One region of the Paraburkholderia sp. RL18-085-BIA-A genome, then DNA from elsewhere that is predicted to be linked to it. Evidence: predicted binding sites of a transcription regulator. Region 1 holds the regulator's gene; each other region holds the start of a gene.
What was found. Region 1 encodes LexA, which represses DNA repair genes until DNA is damaged. Its sites were predicted from a motif close to ACTGTATNNNNATACAGT; they were not measured.

Region 1 (4,200 bases):
TGCGGCGCCGACCTCGCGTTGGATCTGAAGGCGGAAACGCATCTGCTGTCCGTGGTCGACATGCGCTCCAGCATTGCGCAAAGCGCGGGCCTGCTGACCGATGTGGCGTGCGGCAGTTTTGAAAAGACCGCGCGCGATATTCTGCAGGAAGGGGTGAACTGGCTCACCGAGCGGGGCGTGAATGCGCAAGGGCATTTCGCGTTCGGCCATCCGATCGACGAGATCGCCAACCTCGCCAATGAATTGCATGTCGACCTCGTGGTGGTCGGGCATCGCTGCCGCACCGGCTTGTCGAGGTGGTGGATGGGCGCGGGCAATACGCCTTTGCTCGACCGGGTGTCGTGCAGCATTCTGGTGGCCTGTTCTTCCGCGCAGGAGCAGCAGCAAGCCGCGGCTTGAGGCGGCTTACCGCTTGATGCCCGCTGTGCGCAAACGGGCAGTGCGTCGGTCGAGTGGCTGGCCGTCAGGGCCAGCCGATCACTCGTTCAGATTAATTGCGGCCAGCTTCCACGTGAACAGACCTTCGCGCCTGAAAATCGCCGAGTAATGCGCGGCGTCCTCGCCGCCACGCCGGTAGGTGACGACGAACTCGTTGAGGCTGCGATAACCCGCCGAGGTTTGCCGTTGCGCGGGAGCAGCGTTGCCATTGGCGCTGTTGTTGGCATCACCGGCGGCAGGCGACGCGGGTGTTTCCGCGGCCGTAGGCGGGGCATTGTTCGCGGCAGCCCCTTCGGGTGGGCGCTCGCCCGGGTCGCCGTGCGGCGGCATACCGTTCAGCAAGGCCGCGACGCCGTCCGGTGTCGCATAAGCGTCGACTAGCGGACCGATCAGCGTCACGCCGATCATTGCGCCGATGGTGGCGAGTTTGCTGTTGTTATCCGCGTCCAGCCGACGTGTCAGCAAGCCGGCGATCTGCAGCTTCAGGCTGTCGCGCAACGCGGGGAAATCCACATACTGATTGACGGTTTCAACGTCGCGCGCATCGGCCGCGCGTTTGAGATTGTTCAGTGCGATATACGGTGATGCGTAAGCAAACCCGAACACGGCGATCACCACAATCACGATCAGCGTGATGATCAGCGGCCGGGTGGCGCTGCCTTTGTTGCGTGTCGGAACTGTCATCGAGCGGGACTCCCCATCAGGTTTGATCTAACGTGGACCTCGGTCACGCAGAAACCATCCCATTCTAGGCAAATTCCGCTGGCTAGTCTGGAAAGGGCGAAACAGCGAACGATTACGTGCGATGCATCAGGCAACTGCTGGCGGGCTCAACACTTAGTCAAGACTCGAACACCGCGCCGTGGACATTGGCTTCGTCGGCAATGCATCGGTCGATCATGCGGCACACCGCGTCGACCGTGCCGACCATGATCAGCCGCGACGGCCCGTGATAGACCCGCACCGGCGCGCGACGCGCCGGCTCGGCCGTGTTCAACCCCGAGTTCAATGACACGCGAGCAAATGCGGGCAACGCAGAAGGCAGGCTCGCTGCCTCGGCGGGTGTGTCGAACAGCGACGCGGTATTCGCCGCGGCCGCTTCGATCAATGAGCAAGGCACCAGATTGCGCAAATGGCGCAGACGACCGAACTGGCGAAAAGGCAGCAGGCGGGCAAGGCGTTCCATGAGTCTCTCCAGGCGATGCAGCGTTGATGCAGTGTGAGTGTGGCCAATAGTTACAAGCGAGGCACAAGCGAGGCACAAGCGAGGCACAAGCGAGGCACAAGCGAGGCACAAGCGAGGCACAAGCGAGGCACAAGCGAGGCACAAGCGACGTATCTGCGACGTATCTGCGACGCCAAGGCGCCGCGCTTGCGGCTTAAAACTCGCCGGGACGAATCAGCCCCACGGCGATGCCTTCCAGCGCGAATTCCGCACTGCCGGTCTCAACGAAGATGTTCTCGTAATCCGGGTTCTCGGCGATCAGCTCGATGCCGTTGGACCGGCGCTTCAGGCGCTTGACCGTGACGTCGTCGCCGAGGCGGGCAATGATGATCTGGCCGTCTTTCGCTTCGCTCCTCTTTTGCACCGCGAGCAGATCGCCGTCGAAGATGCCCGCGTCGCGCATGGACAGCCCGCGCACCTTCAGCAGGTAGTCAGGCTTGCTCGAGAACAGCGCCGGGTCGCACGCGTAGTGCTGCGAGATATGTTCCTGCGCGAGGATCGGGCTGCCGGCTGCCACCCGGCCGATCAGCGGCAGTGACAGTTGCATGATGCTGGCATGCGGCAACGTGAACTGGTACGGAGCCTCGTCCGGGCCCGCCAGCAGGCGGATGCCGCGCGACGCGCCGGCCGCGAGTTCGATTACGCCCTTGCGAGCGAGCGCGCGCAGGTGTTCTTCTGCCGAGTTGGCCGAGCTGAAGCCCAATTCGGCGGCAATCTCCGCGCGGGTGGGCGGAAAACCAGTGCGTTCGATCGCCCGGCGGATCAGATCGAATACCTGCTGCTGTCGTGCGGTGAGTTTTGTCATGGCCACTGTATGAATGAACAGGTGACTGTATTTTTATACAGTATTCGGCGCAATTCAAGCTTTACTTTAAGTTCGCTGGCTGGGGTGGCGTTCCAGCGCCGCTCTGCGACGTCGAAACAGCCGTTTTCGTGCCGCAACGCCTTATCCAGCTGCCATTACCACTTTTGCGTATTAAAAAATGAAGAAACATTATTTTTAATGATGAAAGCGCTTCGATAGACTGGCCTCCGAGTTGGCGCTCATGTGCACGTGACCGCGACGCAAAACGACACCAGACGCTGTTTCAGCGGACCACAACGCGGAGAAGATCGAACATGAACCATCGACACACGGGGCTGGCGGGCAGGACCAGGCAACTCATCGCGGCGCTCGCGTTCGGCGCGGCCGGCGTGCTCGGCACAATCACCCAGGCGCACGCCGCCGACACTACGCTGCTGAACGTTTCCTACGATCCGACGCGCGAGTTGTATCAGGACGTCAACCAGGCGTTCGGCAAGGAATGGAAGGCCAAAACCGGCGAATCGATCACTTTCAAGCAGTCGCACGGCGGCTCAGGCGCGCAGGCGCGCTCGGTGCTGGACGGTTTGCAGGCTGACGTCGTGACGCTGGCGCTCGCCTACGACATCGACGCGCTCGCCAGCAAGGGCCTCGTCGACAAAGGCTGGCAAAAGCGCCTGCCGGACAACGCGGCGCCGTACACGTCGACCATCGTGTTCCTCGTGCGCAAGGGCAACCCGAAGCACATCAAGGACTGGGACGATCTGATCAAGCCGGGCGTGTCGATCGTCACGCCGAATCCGAAGACCTCGGGCGGCGCGCGCTGGAACTATCTGGCGGCGTGGGCGTATGCCGAACATCAGCCGGGCGGCAATGCGCAGAAGGCGAAGGAGTTCGTCGGCAAGCTGTACAGGAACGCGGGCGTGCTGGATTCGGGCGCGCGTGGCGCGACCACCAGCTTCGTGCAGCGCGGTATCGGCGACGTGTTGATCGCTTGGGAAAACGAGGCGTTCCTGTCGCTGAAGGAGTTTGGTCCGGAGAAGTTTGAAATCGTCGTGCCGTCGGTGAGCATTCTGGCCGAACCGCCGGTCGCGGTGGTCGACAAGGTCGTCGACAAGCACGGCACGCGCAAGCTCGCCGAAGCGTATCTGAACTTTCTGTACAGCGAAGAGGGCCAGGAGATCGCCGCGAAGAACTTCTACCGGCCGCGTTCGAACAAGGTGCCGGCCGACCTGACCGCGAAGTTTCCGAAGCTGAAGCTGTACACGGTGGACGATTCGTTCGGCGGCTGGGCGAACGCGCAGAAGACGCACTTTGCCGACGGCGGCGTGTTCGATTCGATCTACCAGCCACAGTAAGTCTGCCGATGCCTGCCTTGTTGTCCGGCATCGGCATCGGCATCGACGGCACGGCGCGGCAACGCGCCACTTTCGAGCGCGCCCCTGGGCGCGCTTTCGGCCAACCGGAATCCGGCGGCCGAAGATCGGTATCACAACGCAAGCATCAACCTGAAGAGTATCCAGCATGACGACGTTGACCTTCCGAAAACCGAGCGCGCTGCCCGGTTTTGGCCTGACACTCGGCATCACGGTGGCTTATCTGAGCCTCGTGGTGCTGATCCCGCTGGCGGCGACCTTTCTCAAGACCGCGACCCTCGACTGGGATCAGTTCGTGCGCGCCGTGACGTCGCCACGGGTGCTCGCGTCGTATCGCCTGACGTTCTTTTCCGCGCTCG
Region 2 (4,200 bases), on a different contig from region 1:
TTGTGCAGTTCGACGTAGTCGCCGGTGAGCGTGAAATCGAGGTTGGGCATGGCGTTTGCACCTTCAGGCAAAGGGTTCGCATCATAAGGCACAAGCTTGCCCTGGATGAAGCCCGCGGTCCGCGCGGCCCCCGCGCAAGCAAATGCAAGCAGTTGTTATCCGATTGTCGGAAAGTGAAACGTTGCGTAACACGGCTCGTACATCGCAGAATTCGCTAGTAAAGTGCGGATACGTAGCAAAGATTGCTGGATTTTCATCGAAAGCCAGCGACCAGAAGACCGGGCGAGGTACGCGGGACATCCCATCCCAACCGACCGCTGGACACGACGCCCGCGTCACAACAACTTTAGAGAGGATTAGCCATGACCCAGATTCGTTCGCTCCTGATCGGTACCGCCCTCACGGCTTTTGCCGCCACCGCCGCCGTGGCGCAGACCGTGCAACCGGCCGCAGGGCTCAGTGGCCAGGCTCAGATGCAAACGCAAGGCGCGGATGTCGCGCCCGCAGCTCCCGCCGCGCAGGGCGTGCAGCCGGTGACGCCGGCGCCTACCCGCCTGACGGCGTCGGGTTCGACCGATCCGCTGGTGCAAAAGCGTGACGCCAACGCGAAGGCGAATGCGGAATATCGCGCGTCGAAGAAGGCGTCGAAGGCGGCAATGACGGATCAGCAGAAGGCCGCCAAGGCGCAGTACAAGGAGCAGGTGCACGACGCGAAGATCAACCAGAAAGCAGATAAGCAGGCCGCCAACAACGAAATGAAGATGAACATGGAAGGGCAGGCTGCAACTCAGGTTGATGGCGCTGACGTGAAGCACTAAGCCAGCCGCGAAGCGCGGGCGTGGCGGCAGAGGTGTGTGGTCACGCCGTGCTTTGGCTTGGTCTGGATGCAACTGTCGGGCGAGGAGCGCGTCGCGCAGGCTGCGCACCCCCGGCCCTTTTGCTTCAGCCCGGATTTTCAGCGGGACGCTGCCGTGCCGCTTTGAAATTGAAAAGCACCGCGCAGCGCGTCGTACGACGTTTGAGGGAGGTGTTGGATGAGTATCACCAGGTCCACAAAGAACCGGATTTATGCCGCGTTGATCGCGGGTTGTCTGTCGTCGGTCGCGTTCGCGCAGGCGAGCGACCCGGCTGCGGCGCCCGTCACCCACGCCGACAAGCAGGCCGCGAAGGAACAGTCGAAGGCGGACAAAAAGGCCGCAGTCGCTCAGGCCAAGGCGGACAAGAAGAAAACCGAGGCTCAGGCCGACGCCGACAAGGCCAATGCCGATGCCAATCTGAAGGACGCGAAGAAGCAGTAGTTGTCTGCGTCGCAGGCAGGGGAGGTCGATCTCACGTCTTCCGCTTTGCTCGCGAAACAATGAATGGCCCGTCGCGCGAAAAGGTGCGCACGGGCCATTTTATTTTGAGATCCGTGCGTTCGCGTCGAGCCGACTCGCGTAGCTTTGCAGCAACTCGGGCTGTGCCCATCCCAGTCGAGCCATCGCAGCTACAAGCCGGTTCGGCCCCGCTCCCAAGCGGCCGTCAAAAAAAGGGGCGCTTGTCGCCAGCAGTTGTATGGATATACAGTATGCGTCGCCATCCTGTGTCCATCCAAACGTCCAGACCCAACGTGCTCTCCGTCGCTGAATCTCCGCCGCCGTCCGATACCGCCGCCTGGCTCACGAAGCTCAACGACGCCCAGCGCGAAGCCGTCGAGTATGGCGCCGACACACCCAATGCGCCCCTCGGCGCGCTGCTGGTGATCGCGGGCGCCGGCTCCGGCAAGACCAACACGCTCGCGCATCGGGTCGCCAATCTGGTGGTGAAGGGCGCCGATCCGCGCCGCATCCTGCTGCTGACTTTTTCGCGTCGCGCGGCGCTCGAAATGACCCGCCGTGTCACGCGCATCGCCGGCGCGGCGCTCGGCGCGCGGGCCGCGCTCGCGCAGGGGCTGACGTGGTCGGGCACGTTCCACAGCGTCGGCGCGCGGCTGCTGCGCGAATACGCCGATCTGATCGGTCTCGCGCCGTCCTTCACGATCAACGACCGCGAAGATTCCGCCGATCTGATGAACCTGGTGCGCCACGAACTCGGGCTGTCCGCGAAAGAACGGCGCTTCCCGGCCAAGGGCACGTGCTTTGCCATCTATTCGCGCGTCGTGAACACCGGGGCCTCGCTCGGCCAGGTGCTCGACAACGCGTTCCCGTGGTGCCGCGAATGGGAAGCCGACCTGCGCATGCTGTTCGCCGCATATGTCGACGCGAAGCAGAAGCAGAGCGTGCTCGACTATGACGATCTGCTGCTCTACTGGTCGCACATGGCCGCGGAGCCTGCCATCGCGGCCGACCTGTCGGCGCGCTTCGACCACGTGCTGGTCGACGAGTATCAGGACACCAACCGCCTGCAGGCGTCGATCCTGCTCGCACTGAAGCCGGACGGGCGCGGCCTGACCGTGGTCGGCGACGACGCGCAGTCCATCTACTCGTTTCGCGGCGCGACCGTGCGCAACATTCTCGATTTCCCCGCGCAGTTCGACCCGCCCGCGCGGCAGGTCACGCTGGAGCGCAACTACCGGTCCACTGCGCCGATCCTGGCCGCGTCGAACGCGGTGATCGAACTGGCCAGCGAGCGCTACACGAAGAATCTGTGGACCGACAAGGCGTCGGCGCAACGCCCGCGTCTGGTCACTGTCGCCGACGAAGCCGATCAGGCCCGCTACATCGTCGAACAGGTGCTCGAAGCGCGCGAGCAGGGGATGAAGCTGAAGTCGCAGGCGGTGCTGTTTCGCGCCGCGCACCACAGCGCCGCGCTGGAGATCGAACTGACCCGGCGCAACATTCCGTTCGTCAAGTTCGGCGGGCTGAAATTTCTCGATTCGGTGCATGTGAAGGACGTGCTCGCGGTGCTGCGCTGGGCGGAGAATCCGCGCGACCGCGTCGCCGGTTTTCGCGTCGTGCAGTTGCTGCCGGGCGTGGGGCCGGCCACCGCGGCGAAGGTGCTCGACGAGATGGTTGCGCGCGCGGGCGGCGGCAATCCCGCCGATACCGCCGCGAGCGCACTGGCTGCGTTCGCCGCGCCCGCCCGTGCGCAGGAGGACTGGCACCCGTTCGTCAAGCTGATGTCGAGCGTGTACGGGCGGCAGACGCCGTGGCCCGCCGAGTTCGAGATGGTGAGGCGCTGGTACGAGCCGCATCTCGAACGCAATCACGAGGACGCCGCGATCCGTCATGCGGACGTGTTGCAGATGGAAAGTATCGCGGGCACGTATGCGTCGCGCGAGCGCTTTCTGACCGAGCTGACGCTCGATCCGCCCGATGCCACCAGCGACGAATCGGGCGTGCCGCTGATCGACGAGGACTACCTGATCCTGTCGACGATTCATTCGGCGAAGGGGCAGGAGTGGCGCAACGTGTTCGTGCTGAACGGGGTCGACGGCTGCATTCCGTCCGATCTCGGCACCGGCAGCGAGGATGAGATCGACGAGGAACGGCGCCTGTTATACGTGGCGATGACGCGCGCCAAAGAAGATCTGCATATCGTCGTGCCGCAGCGGTTTTACGTGCACAACCAGGCGCATATGGGCGATCGTCATGTGTGGGCGTCGCGCACGCGCTTCATTCCCGCGCATCTGATGCCGCTGTTCGATGCTTATGCGTGGCCGCGCGTGCCGGAGCCGAGCGCGCCGACAGCAGCGGGGCTCGCGGCGGCCGCGAAGGCGAAGGTCGAGATTGGCGCGAAGCTCAGGAAGATGTGGGATTGAAGCGCGGCGGCGTGCGTTGAGGTGATTGGGCGCAGGGGGGAGCATGGTGGCGTGTGCTCCTGCGCCGCAGAAAGGGGCGAGTTCTTATGGCCGCAGAACCGCAGAACCGCAGAACCGCAGAACCGCAACGCCGTAGTCCAGCTGATGTTCGCTGCTGACCCCACGCTCGAACTCAGCGCGACTATCGTTGCTGTTGCTGTTGCTGTTGCTGAGGCACCGGACGCGGCGGCACGAAGAAATTGCGCAGCCATGCCGCGAGGCGTGAAAACACGTCGTACGGCTCCTCGACGAAAATTTCCGGCTTGAGCAGGCGCAGATACTCCATGATCTGCTGCGCTTCCTGCTTCTGGAACGAGCCATGCGAGATGCCCAGCCGCAGCAGCCCGCGCAGTTCGCCGAGCTTCTCGCGCGCGGTGCTGCCCACGCTCGTTTCGCACGCTACCTTGGCCTCGTAGACCCGC
Region 3 (4,200 bases), on a different contig from region 1:
CCTCGACGGGCTCGTCGGGCGCCTCGTAGCCCAGGTCCATCTGTTTGGCGAGCGCGGCTTGCACCCAGTCGCGCACGGCGCTGCGCGCAACCTCGCCCACCTCGACCGGCGTGAAGATTTGTCCCGACATGCGGTTTTCCGCGCGCGCCAGCGCCAGCAACTGCGTGACGAGCCGCGCGGCGTGCTCCGAACTGGTGGCGATCTGTTCGAGCGAGCGGTGCACTTCCTCGGACACGTCCTGACGCAGCGCCAGCTCGGCCTGGGTGCGCAGGCCGGCGAGCGGCGTCTTCATCTGATGCGCGGCATCGGCGATGAAACGCTTCTGCAGTTCCATGTTCTGTTCGAGCCGGGTGAGCAGATCGTTGAAGGAAGTCACCAGCGGCTCGATTTCCGGCGGCGCGCGGCGCGCTTCGAGCGGCGACAGATCGTCCGGGCGCCGCGAGCGGATGTGCGCCTGCAGCGCGTGCAGCGGCTCGAGGCCGCGTGACAGGCCGAACCACACCAGCAGGATCGCGAGCGGCAGGATCACGAACTGCGGCAGGATCACGCCCTTGATGATGTCGTTGGCAAGCTGGCTGCGCTTGTCGAGCGTTTCGGCGACCTGCACCAGCACGGGCTGCGCGCCCGGCGTCTGCGGGAACTCGACGGTCGTGTAAGCGACGCGGATATCGTTGCCGCGCAGCACGTCGTCGCGGAATTCGACGATGCCCGGCTGCGGCCGGTCCTCTTCATGCGGCAAGGGCATGTCGTGCTCGCCGCTCACCAGCTCGCCGCGCGTGCCGAGCACCTGATAGAACACGCTGTCGACGTTGTCGGCGCGCAGAAAGTCGCGGGTGGAGTCGGGCAGCGACAGCTCCGCCACGCCGTTGACCGGATGAATCTGGCGGGCGAGCACGTAGGCGTCGGTTTCGAGCGCGCGGTCGAACGGGCCGTTCGCGATCGACTTGGCGACCAGATAGGTGACCGCGAGGCTCATCGGCCAGAGCAGCAGCAGCGGCGCGAGCATCCAGTCGAGAATCTCACCGAACAGCGAGCGGGGGCGCGCTTCGGCGGCGGCTTCGGTTTCGTCGGGCGGGGCGAACGGATTGGCGTAGCGCTCGTCGCGCGCTTCGTCGAGGTCCGCCGCGTGCGCCGTGGCGCGATCTGCGCGTGCGGACATGGGCGTCCTCTTCCTCTATTTATAGTGGTGACTTGCCGGCATCGCGCCGGACGGCGGCGAGGCGGGCGGATCGGGCTCGGTGGAAGCGGGCGTGGCGGCCGCACTCGCGCTCGCGGGCGACGCCGCCTTTTCGAGGCAGTAGCCAAGGCCGCGCACGGTGATGATGCGCACGCCGCTCGGCTCGATTTTCTTGCGCAGACGGTGCACGTAGACCTCGATTGCGTTGTTGCTGACTTCCTCGCCCCATTCGCATAGATGGTCGACGAGCTGTTCCTTCGACACCAGCCGGCCGATCCTTTGCAGCAGCACTTCGAGCAAGCCGAGTTCGCGCGCCGACAGGTCGATCACCTGGTCGTTCACATAGGCGATCCGGCCAACCTGGTCGAACGACAGTGAGCCGTGCCGCACGACCGTGGGGCCGCCGCCCGCGCCGCGGCGGGTCAGCGCGCGCACGCGCGCTTCGAGCTCGTTCAGCGCGAAGGGTTTCGCCATGTAGTCGTCGGCGCCGAGGTCGAGACCTTTGACGCGTTCGTCGACGCTGTCCGCGGCGGTCAGGATCAACACTGGCAGGTTGGAATTGCGCGCGCGCAGACGCCGCAGCACCTCGAGTCCGGACATGCGCGGCAGGCCCAGATCGAGAATCAATAGGTCGAACGTCTGCATTGACAGCGCGGTATCGGCTTCCACGCCGCTCTTCACGTGATCGACCGCATAGGCCGATTGGCGGAGTGATCGAACCAGACCGTCCGCGAGTATGCTGTCGTCTTCGGCAATCAGAATTCGCATGATGCGCCAACCTGGCCTTGCCGGCACCGAAGGTGTCTCCGGCGCACAGCGGTCTCCGAAAATTATTGTGGGTGGTTTGGGCAGCGCGACGGTAAAAATGCGCGTTCGCATGAGAATCGCGCTTGCCAAAACCACTGTTTTTTTATACAGTGTCTGGGTTTCGTGTGCTGTCCGCTAAAAGTGGGCGGCACATCTGCCTCAGACGCCGTTCATCATAGCAAAGGACGATTCATGGAAGAAAGCAAGAAAGGCTCGGCTGGACTGACTGCTGAAAAGAGCAAGGCGCTTGCCGCCGCGCTCGCGCAGATCGAAAAGCAGTTCGGCAAAGGGTCGGTCATGCGGCTCGGCGCAGGTGAGGTAGTCGAAGACATCCAGGTGGTCTCAACCGGATCGCTCGGCCTCGACATCGCGCTGGGCGTCGGCGGTTTGCCGCGTGGCCGTGTGGTCGAAATCTATGGCCCGGAATCGTCCGGTAAAACCACGCTGACGCTGCAAGTCATCGCTGAAATGCAGAAGATCGGCGGCACGGCGGCGTTTATCGACGCGGAACACGCACTGGACATCCAGTACGCGGGCAAGCTTGGCGTGAACGTGAACGACCTGCTGGTTTCGCAGCCGGACACCGGCGAACAGGCGCTCGAAATCGCCGACGCACTGGTGCGCTCGGGCTCGATCGACATGATCGTAATCGACTCGGTCGCGGCGCTCGTGCCGAAGGCTGAAATCGAAGGCGAAATGGGCGACTCGCTGCCGGGTCTGCAAGCGCGTCTGATGTCGCAGGCGCTGCGCAAGCTCACCGGCACGATCAAGCGCACGAACTGCTTGGTGATCTTCATCAACCAGATCCGCATGAAGATCGGCGTGATGTTCGGCAACCCGGAAACCACCACGGGCGGCAACGCGCTGAAGTTCTACGCGTCGGTGCGTCTGGACATTCGCCGGATCGGTTCGATCAAGAAGAACGACGAAGTGATCGGCAATGAAACGCGCGTGAAGGTCGTCAAGAACAAGGTGTCGCCACCGTTTCGGGAAGCGATTTTCGACATTCTGTACGGCGAAGGTATTTCGCGTCAGGGCGAAATCATCGACCTGGGCGTGCAGGCAAAGATCGTCGACAAGGCCGGTGCGTGGTACAGCTATAGCGGCGAACGGATCGGTCAGGGCAAGGACAACGCGCGTGAGTTCCTGCGCGAGAATCCGGACATCGCCCGTGAGATCGAAAACCGTATCCGCGAATCGCTGGGCGTCAATGCAATGGCCGAGGCAGTGACCGGCGCAGGCGCAGAAGTCGCGGACGAAGAAGAGTAACCCTCAAGTGATACGCAAGGGCCGGCCGTTGTCCGATGCCGGACGCCACTCGGGCGGCCCGCGTGACGAAGAGGACGATTCGTTCGAATCGTTCGACGCACACGATCGCGCTGCGGGCCGTGAACCGCAGCGCGCATCGTCTGAATCCTCTGCGCTTGCCGCCTCGGATCCTTCCGAGACCACCTACACCCGCTCGCGTCGCACGCCCGGCGAAGCGAAGCCAGGGCAGGACGAAACCAAAAAATCCCAACGCCCCGCACGTTCGCTCAAAGGACGCGCGCTCGGCTATTTATCTCGCCGCGAATACAGTCGCGCCGAACTCGCGCGCAAACTGAAGCCATTCGTCGAGGAAACCGATTCGCTCGATACCGTGCTCGACGCACTGGAAGCCGAGAACTGGCTATCCGACTCACGTTTCGCGGAAAGTCTGATTCACCGGCGCTCGTCGCGACTGGGCACGAGCCGGATCATCGGCGAACTGAAGCACCATGCGGTCGATCAGAGCCTCGTCGAAGAGGCCAGCGCGCAATTGCGTGAAACCGAACTCACGCGCGCCCAAGCTGTCTGGCGCAAGAAGTTCGGTCAGCTTCCCGAAACGCCGGCCGAGCGGGCGAAGCAGGCGCGCTTTCTGGCATCGCGCGGTTTCTCCGGCGCGACGATCGGCAAAATCCTCAAAGGCATCGACGAGACATGGAGCGGCGATTAGCGGCGCAACGTCCGCCGCGCGCTCAGGGGCGCCAATCGCTCGAACGTATTCCAACCTGTCTCAAATACCCAGTATGCTAAAATTCATGGGTTTTCCAATCCGGCCTTTCCTTCCCGCATGCCGCTTTCGCCGCCAGTGTCCCGTCAGTTGCGCCACCGTCGCGCAATCAGAGCGGAAGCCTATGAGCGAGCAGATGGTCTGTGGGATGTGGAAGCGTGCTTGACCGACGAAAAACCACGTG
Region 4 (4,200 bases), on a different contig from region 1:
CTGAATAGCCCAACTGTGCCGCGCGCTCAGACAGTTCCTCCGCATGCGAAGCACCATGCAGGAAGCTGAAATTCGAGAGACAAAAGAGCTCGGCATACGCCGGAAGGACATTGAAGGTGGTGTCCATGACGCATCAACCGAACCGTCCGTGAAGGAACCATCGCTGCTCCTCTTCCGCATCGCGGCTGCTGACACGCTCGCGATATATCCAGTAGCAACTCTGGTCTTCCCCCTGCGCCACGAAGTAGTCGCGCGTCACCAGCTCACCATCAAACCAGCCGGCTTCGATGCGTTCACCGGGTGACACCATCCGCAGTGGAGACCCATAGAACGGACGATGCTTACGCATCAGCAGTCGCACAGGGTTGTCCAACATCCATGTCGGTCTCGGAAGACCCTGCGGAAGTGCTTCCTGCTTCGACTTAAGCGTCACCGGCACCCAACGATTTGCGACCTCCGGGCGATGGTCGGCGGTAGGCGCCGGGCGAAGAACGTTTTCTTCTCCGAGTCGAGCGACGAGCAACTCAAGAAGGCGTGCATGGTCTTCCTTCGAACCTCCCGGCTCCGGGAATAGCGTGTCGGAAGCCGGCGCCGCCGATACCACTTTCGACGCATCGAGGCGCAACGCGATGACCGGCGCAGCCAGCTCAATCCGGTGCAACCGCTCCTTCAGTAGCCTGACGAGATGGTCCTCCTTCCAGGTCGGCTCGCCCAATGCGATGTCGATGGTCGTCGGCTCGATAGCGTCGCGTCCGCGCTCATGTTCGAGCAGCAGCTTGATGGCCGTAACCGCCAGTTGCTTGGCACAAAGCCAGCCACACAATTGCACGATGAGTCGATGCGCACCGAACACTGCGCCGTCAGCATGCTCAAGCCGGTCCGGCATTTCGATACGTGCGGAGAAAGTGGGTGGCAGTTCGAGCCAGTCAAACAGTTCGGGCGCGGTGCCGAATGCGCGGTCGAGTGAGTCGAGCAGATGTTCACCGCATCGCCGCTGCAGGCCTGCGCGTGGCAGACGCCTAACGTCAGCGATAGTCTCGCAGCCAAGTCCGGAAAACCATTCCCCGAACGGACGAACTTCGGGAACAGCCATCATCGGCAAAGCGGCCAGCCGTTGCTCAAGCGACGCGAGCTTGAGCACGCGCCGGTTTCCGAACTTCGCGAGTAGCCATCCTCCTTGGCCGGTCGGCGCAGCGCTGATGCGCGCCGTGAGCCCAAGCGTCCCGAGGGCACTCTTCGCTTCCCTGCACAACGCGAGCAACCCGCCGAAAAGTCGCAGACTCGCGCCGACCTCAACCACGACCGTCGCTTCGTCAAGCAAGGCGACCTCAGGGGAGAAGCGCATCAGGGCAACACCCACCTCGCGCTGTGCCGCTGCTTCCCTTGCGGCATCGCGTTCATGCATCTCCGTTTCCGGCGACAGTGTCAGCACTCCGCCGCGCTTCATCCCGAGGCGCACGCCAGCTGCACGTGCCGTGCTGTCTGTAATGACCACCTTGTCTTTCTCCAGTACTGCACTTCCGTGCACGGGCTCAGATGACCACTTCGGTCGGAAAACCTCGAGCGGCAACTTCGGCAAGTGGACGGCGAGAAAGACGCGCATGTCGGGAAAGCAATACAGGAGTAGGTTGAAGGGGAATCGACAGAGGCTCTGCGCGCGCGGGCCCTCGTCGTTTCACAATGTCGACGGTCAGACCGTCGGCGGATGGTCTTAAAGCGAGCCGCAAAAGCGCGGGAGATGAATCCTGTGCCGCAGCCAGAGGCCTGACCATCACGAAAAGTGTCTCGGATGACTGCGCAGCCAGATGCAGGCGCCGCAGCGACGAGGCCTGCGCGTATTGCACCCAGAAGATGAGCGCACCACAACTGCCTGCCCGCAGAATCTGCTCAGCCGACCAAAGCGCATCTGCGGTCTTCTGCGCTTTCACCCGCAACACCCGGTCAATGGGAAGTCCGATGTAGCTGAGTCCAAGTCCGTCCGGAGTGTGCGGCGGCTGCACAAACGCCACAGGGCGGTTGCCCGAACCACTGAGTGCCGGGCGCAACAGTCGCAATTCACCGACCCCGGCTTGCTGGACCATCAGGTCGACGAGCGCTCCGACCGGCCAGCCCCCTCCGGGAAGCTCGGCAGACAGCGCGGGATAGCCGGTCTCAATGACCCGCCCACGGCCACGCGCGAGCTGCGACGCACGCCACAAGGACGGATGTATCTCTTCGGCGGTGGCTAAAGCGCTGAGCATGCGGCATCAAAAACCTGTATATTTATACAGTATCGTACACGCAATTTCAGTGCGGTGAACTGTCACTTTTATTTGGGGAACTGGCCTCGCGACATCGCGCGCTCGGCTCAACATCCAGCTTCCTTTTGTTCAGAGGAGATTCCACCAGGAGAGCGGACGAGTGGGTTCGGGAGGCCGAACGAGAATCGAAGCTTGTCGATGCCTTGTTCAAGGCGCGTTATCTGATTTCGATGCACAACGGCATGACCGTGCGCTGCGACGGCGAAGAATGGGCACTCGATTTCGTCCAGGAGCTGAAGATGATTGACGCTACGTTGAAGATGGCAGGAATCGACACCGGGCGGCTCAAGCAGTAGATACATGTCGAGCCGCTAGAGCTGAGGCAATCACTGATAAGAAGCGGTACGGACGACCTTCAGAGGTCAACAGATGCAAACTGCGAAATATCGTGGGTACACGCTGTGGGGCCATGCCATCCTGCAGCAGGAAGACATCATGCGACCGGAACGATTCGCCGGAAGCGGCACAATCATGCGCGACTCGAAGGTTGTAGAGGCGTCTGGAGTGCTTGGCGCCTTCGATACTAATGAAGAGGCAGAATCAGCAGGCCTTTCATGGTGTCGTGCGTGGGTCGATAGCCACGGCTAGCGCGGGGGGAGACTGATGTGAAACCACTCAGTCACAGGCGACATCCGATGTGATGCTGCTGTGCGCGACAGCTCTATCACATCTCGCGTCGAAGCCCGTCACTCTGGGCGAGTGTTTAGCCACACAATCCGAATAATCATGAAAGAAAACTAGGTTTTCTACAAATATATGAGCGCCGCAACCGCTTACATCGTTCTCGCCAATCAAACGCTTCGGTGGTCAACCCCTGGAACACTGAACGACCCAATGACATGCTATTCGATGGCGTTCGCACGCTTCGGCGCGCCAGTGACGCGAACGCTGCTCAGATGCGAAACATGACCGTCGCGTCCAGGTCAGCATCACGTTCGTTGCTGTCCAGCTCGATGCCGAGTCTTTCGATGACAAGGTCTGCAATGTCGTCTTTATGGTTGCGAGTGCCAGTGAAGTTCAATCGACGGTTCACCGAGCCCGCGACGACGTCCGCGAGCTGCACAAGAGCGCTATTCTTCGAAGACACGGCAACGATGGACTCAAGAATCAGCTCATTTCCATGGCGGGTCTGAAGACCGTCGTGAATACGCTGCTTCATGCCTTCAATCGCAATCTGGTCAAGAGACTGCTCCTCGTCGAGAGTCACGGTGACGTACCGAGGTAGTCCCACTCGCCCGCTGTTCACCTCGTGCTCCAGACCTTTGAGCAGCATGAACTCGTGCAGACGTTGCACGGTGTCCTCGATGCTTCGCTTCAGATTGTCTCGCCGGACCGCGATAAGCTTGAAGCTCAGGAACTCGCGGTGGGCATTGATGACGTCGAGGTAGTCGGCTACCGCGCTAATGTCTCCTTTGCCGAACCTCGCGAAGTGCATCTCCCTCTTCGCGAATGTGGACCCGGCCTTCCACGTGTTGACGGCTTGCGACACGTCGAAGACGGCGCGGCCGTTCAATACCCACACAGCTCCTACGATGACGTGCGCCTCGGTCTTGCCCGTCTCGTCGGCGAACACCTGGAGCGTTTGCCGTGGCGCTACATCCTCGAGGACTGCATCGCGCATTTCGTCCTCGCGGCCCCGGCGGCGACGTCGTACCTTGACATCGGCCTGAAACAGCTCGTATTCGTTCTGAATCTTGGCGCGCGCTCGAACGAGAAGTGGTACGTGCTCCAGCTCGAACAGATGCTCGGGCTTGATACCGTCGGGATTGAAGAACGCTGGCTGAAACTCTGCCCAATACTTGAGCGCCAGGGTGACGTCGTTGTTTCGGGCCGCCGGAAACATATTCAGGATGTATGCGACGCGCGCTCTCTGGGTTGAGAAATCGCCGCTGGCCAGCGA

Region 2: P0D89_RS05240 (ATP-dependent helicase) is a predicted target of LexA. The motif match lies at 1,550-1,567, and genes of this name have one in related genera.
Region 3: recA (recombinase RecA) is a predicted target of LexA. The motif match lies at 2,079-2,096, and genes of this name have one in related genera.
Region 4: imuA (translesion DNA synthesis-associated protein ImuA) is a predicted target of LexA. The motif match lies at 2,254-2,271, and genes of this name have one in related genera.

The regions. Positions count from the first base shown of each region.
Region 1 is NZ_JARESU010000023.1:29,929-34,128, forward strand. It holds gene P0D89_RS17795 (universal stress protein) at 1-399, shown strand, start outside; gene P0D89_RS17800 (DUF2939 domain-containing protein) at 478-1,122, opposite strand; gene P0D89_RS17805 (hypothetical protein) at 1,280-1,624, opposite strand; gene lexA (transcriptional repressor LexA) at 1,818-2,468, opposite strand; gene P0D89_RS17815 (sulfate ABC transporter substrate-binding protein) at 2,783-3,823, shown strand; gene cysT (sulfate ABC transporter permease subunit CysT) at 3,990-4,200, shown strand, end outside.
Region 2 is NZ_JARESU010000005.1:92,368-96,567, forward strand. It holds gene P0D89_RS05225 (RNA-binding S4 domain-containing protein) at 1-50, opposite strand, end outside; gene P0D89_RS05230 (hypothetical protein) at 363-818, shown strand; gene P0D89_RS05235 (hypothetical protein) at 1,035-1,298, shown strand; gene P0D89_RS05240 (ATP-dependent helicase) at 1,610-3,739, shown strand; gene P0D89_RS05245 (DUF4088 family protein) at 3,921-4,200, opposite strand, start outside.
Region 3 is NZ_JARESU010000013.1:72,946-77,145, reverse strand. It holds gene P0D89_RS12070 (sensor histidine kinase) at 1-1,159, opposite strand, end outside; gene P0D89_RS12065 (response regulator) at 1,175-1,945, opposite strand; gene recA (recombinase RecA) at 2,177-3,253, shown strand; gene recX (recombination regulator RecX) at 3,261-3,959, shown strand; gene P0D89_RS12050 (DUF2889 domain-containing protein) at 4,077-4,200, shown strand, end outside.
Region 4 is NZ_JARESU010000008.1:26,041-30,240, forward strand. It holds gene P0D89_RS07640 (error-prone DNA polymerase) at 1-127, opposite strand, end outside; gene P0D89_RS07645 (Y-family DNA polymerase) at 134-1,603, opposite strand; gene imuA (translesion DNA synthesis-associated protein ImuA) at 1,533-2,240, opposite strand; gene P0D89_RS07655 (hypothetical protein) at 2,366-2,596, shown strand; gene P0D89_RS07660 (hypothetical protein) at 2,670-2,888, shown strand; gene P0D89_RS07665 (DUF3800 domain-containing protein) at 3,193-4,200, opposite strand, start outside.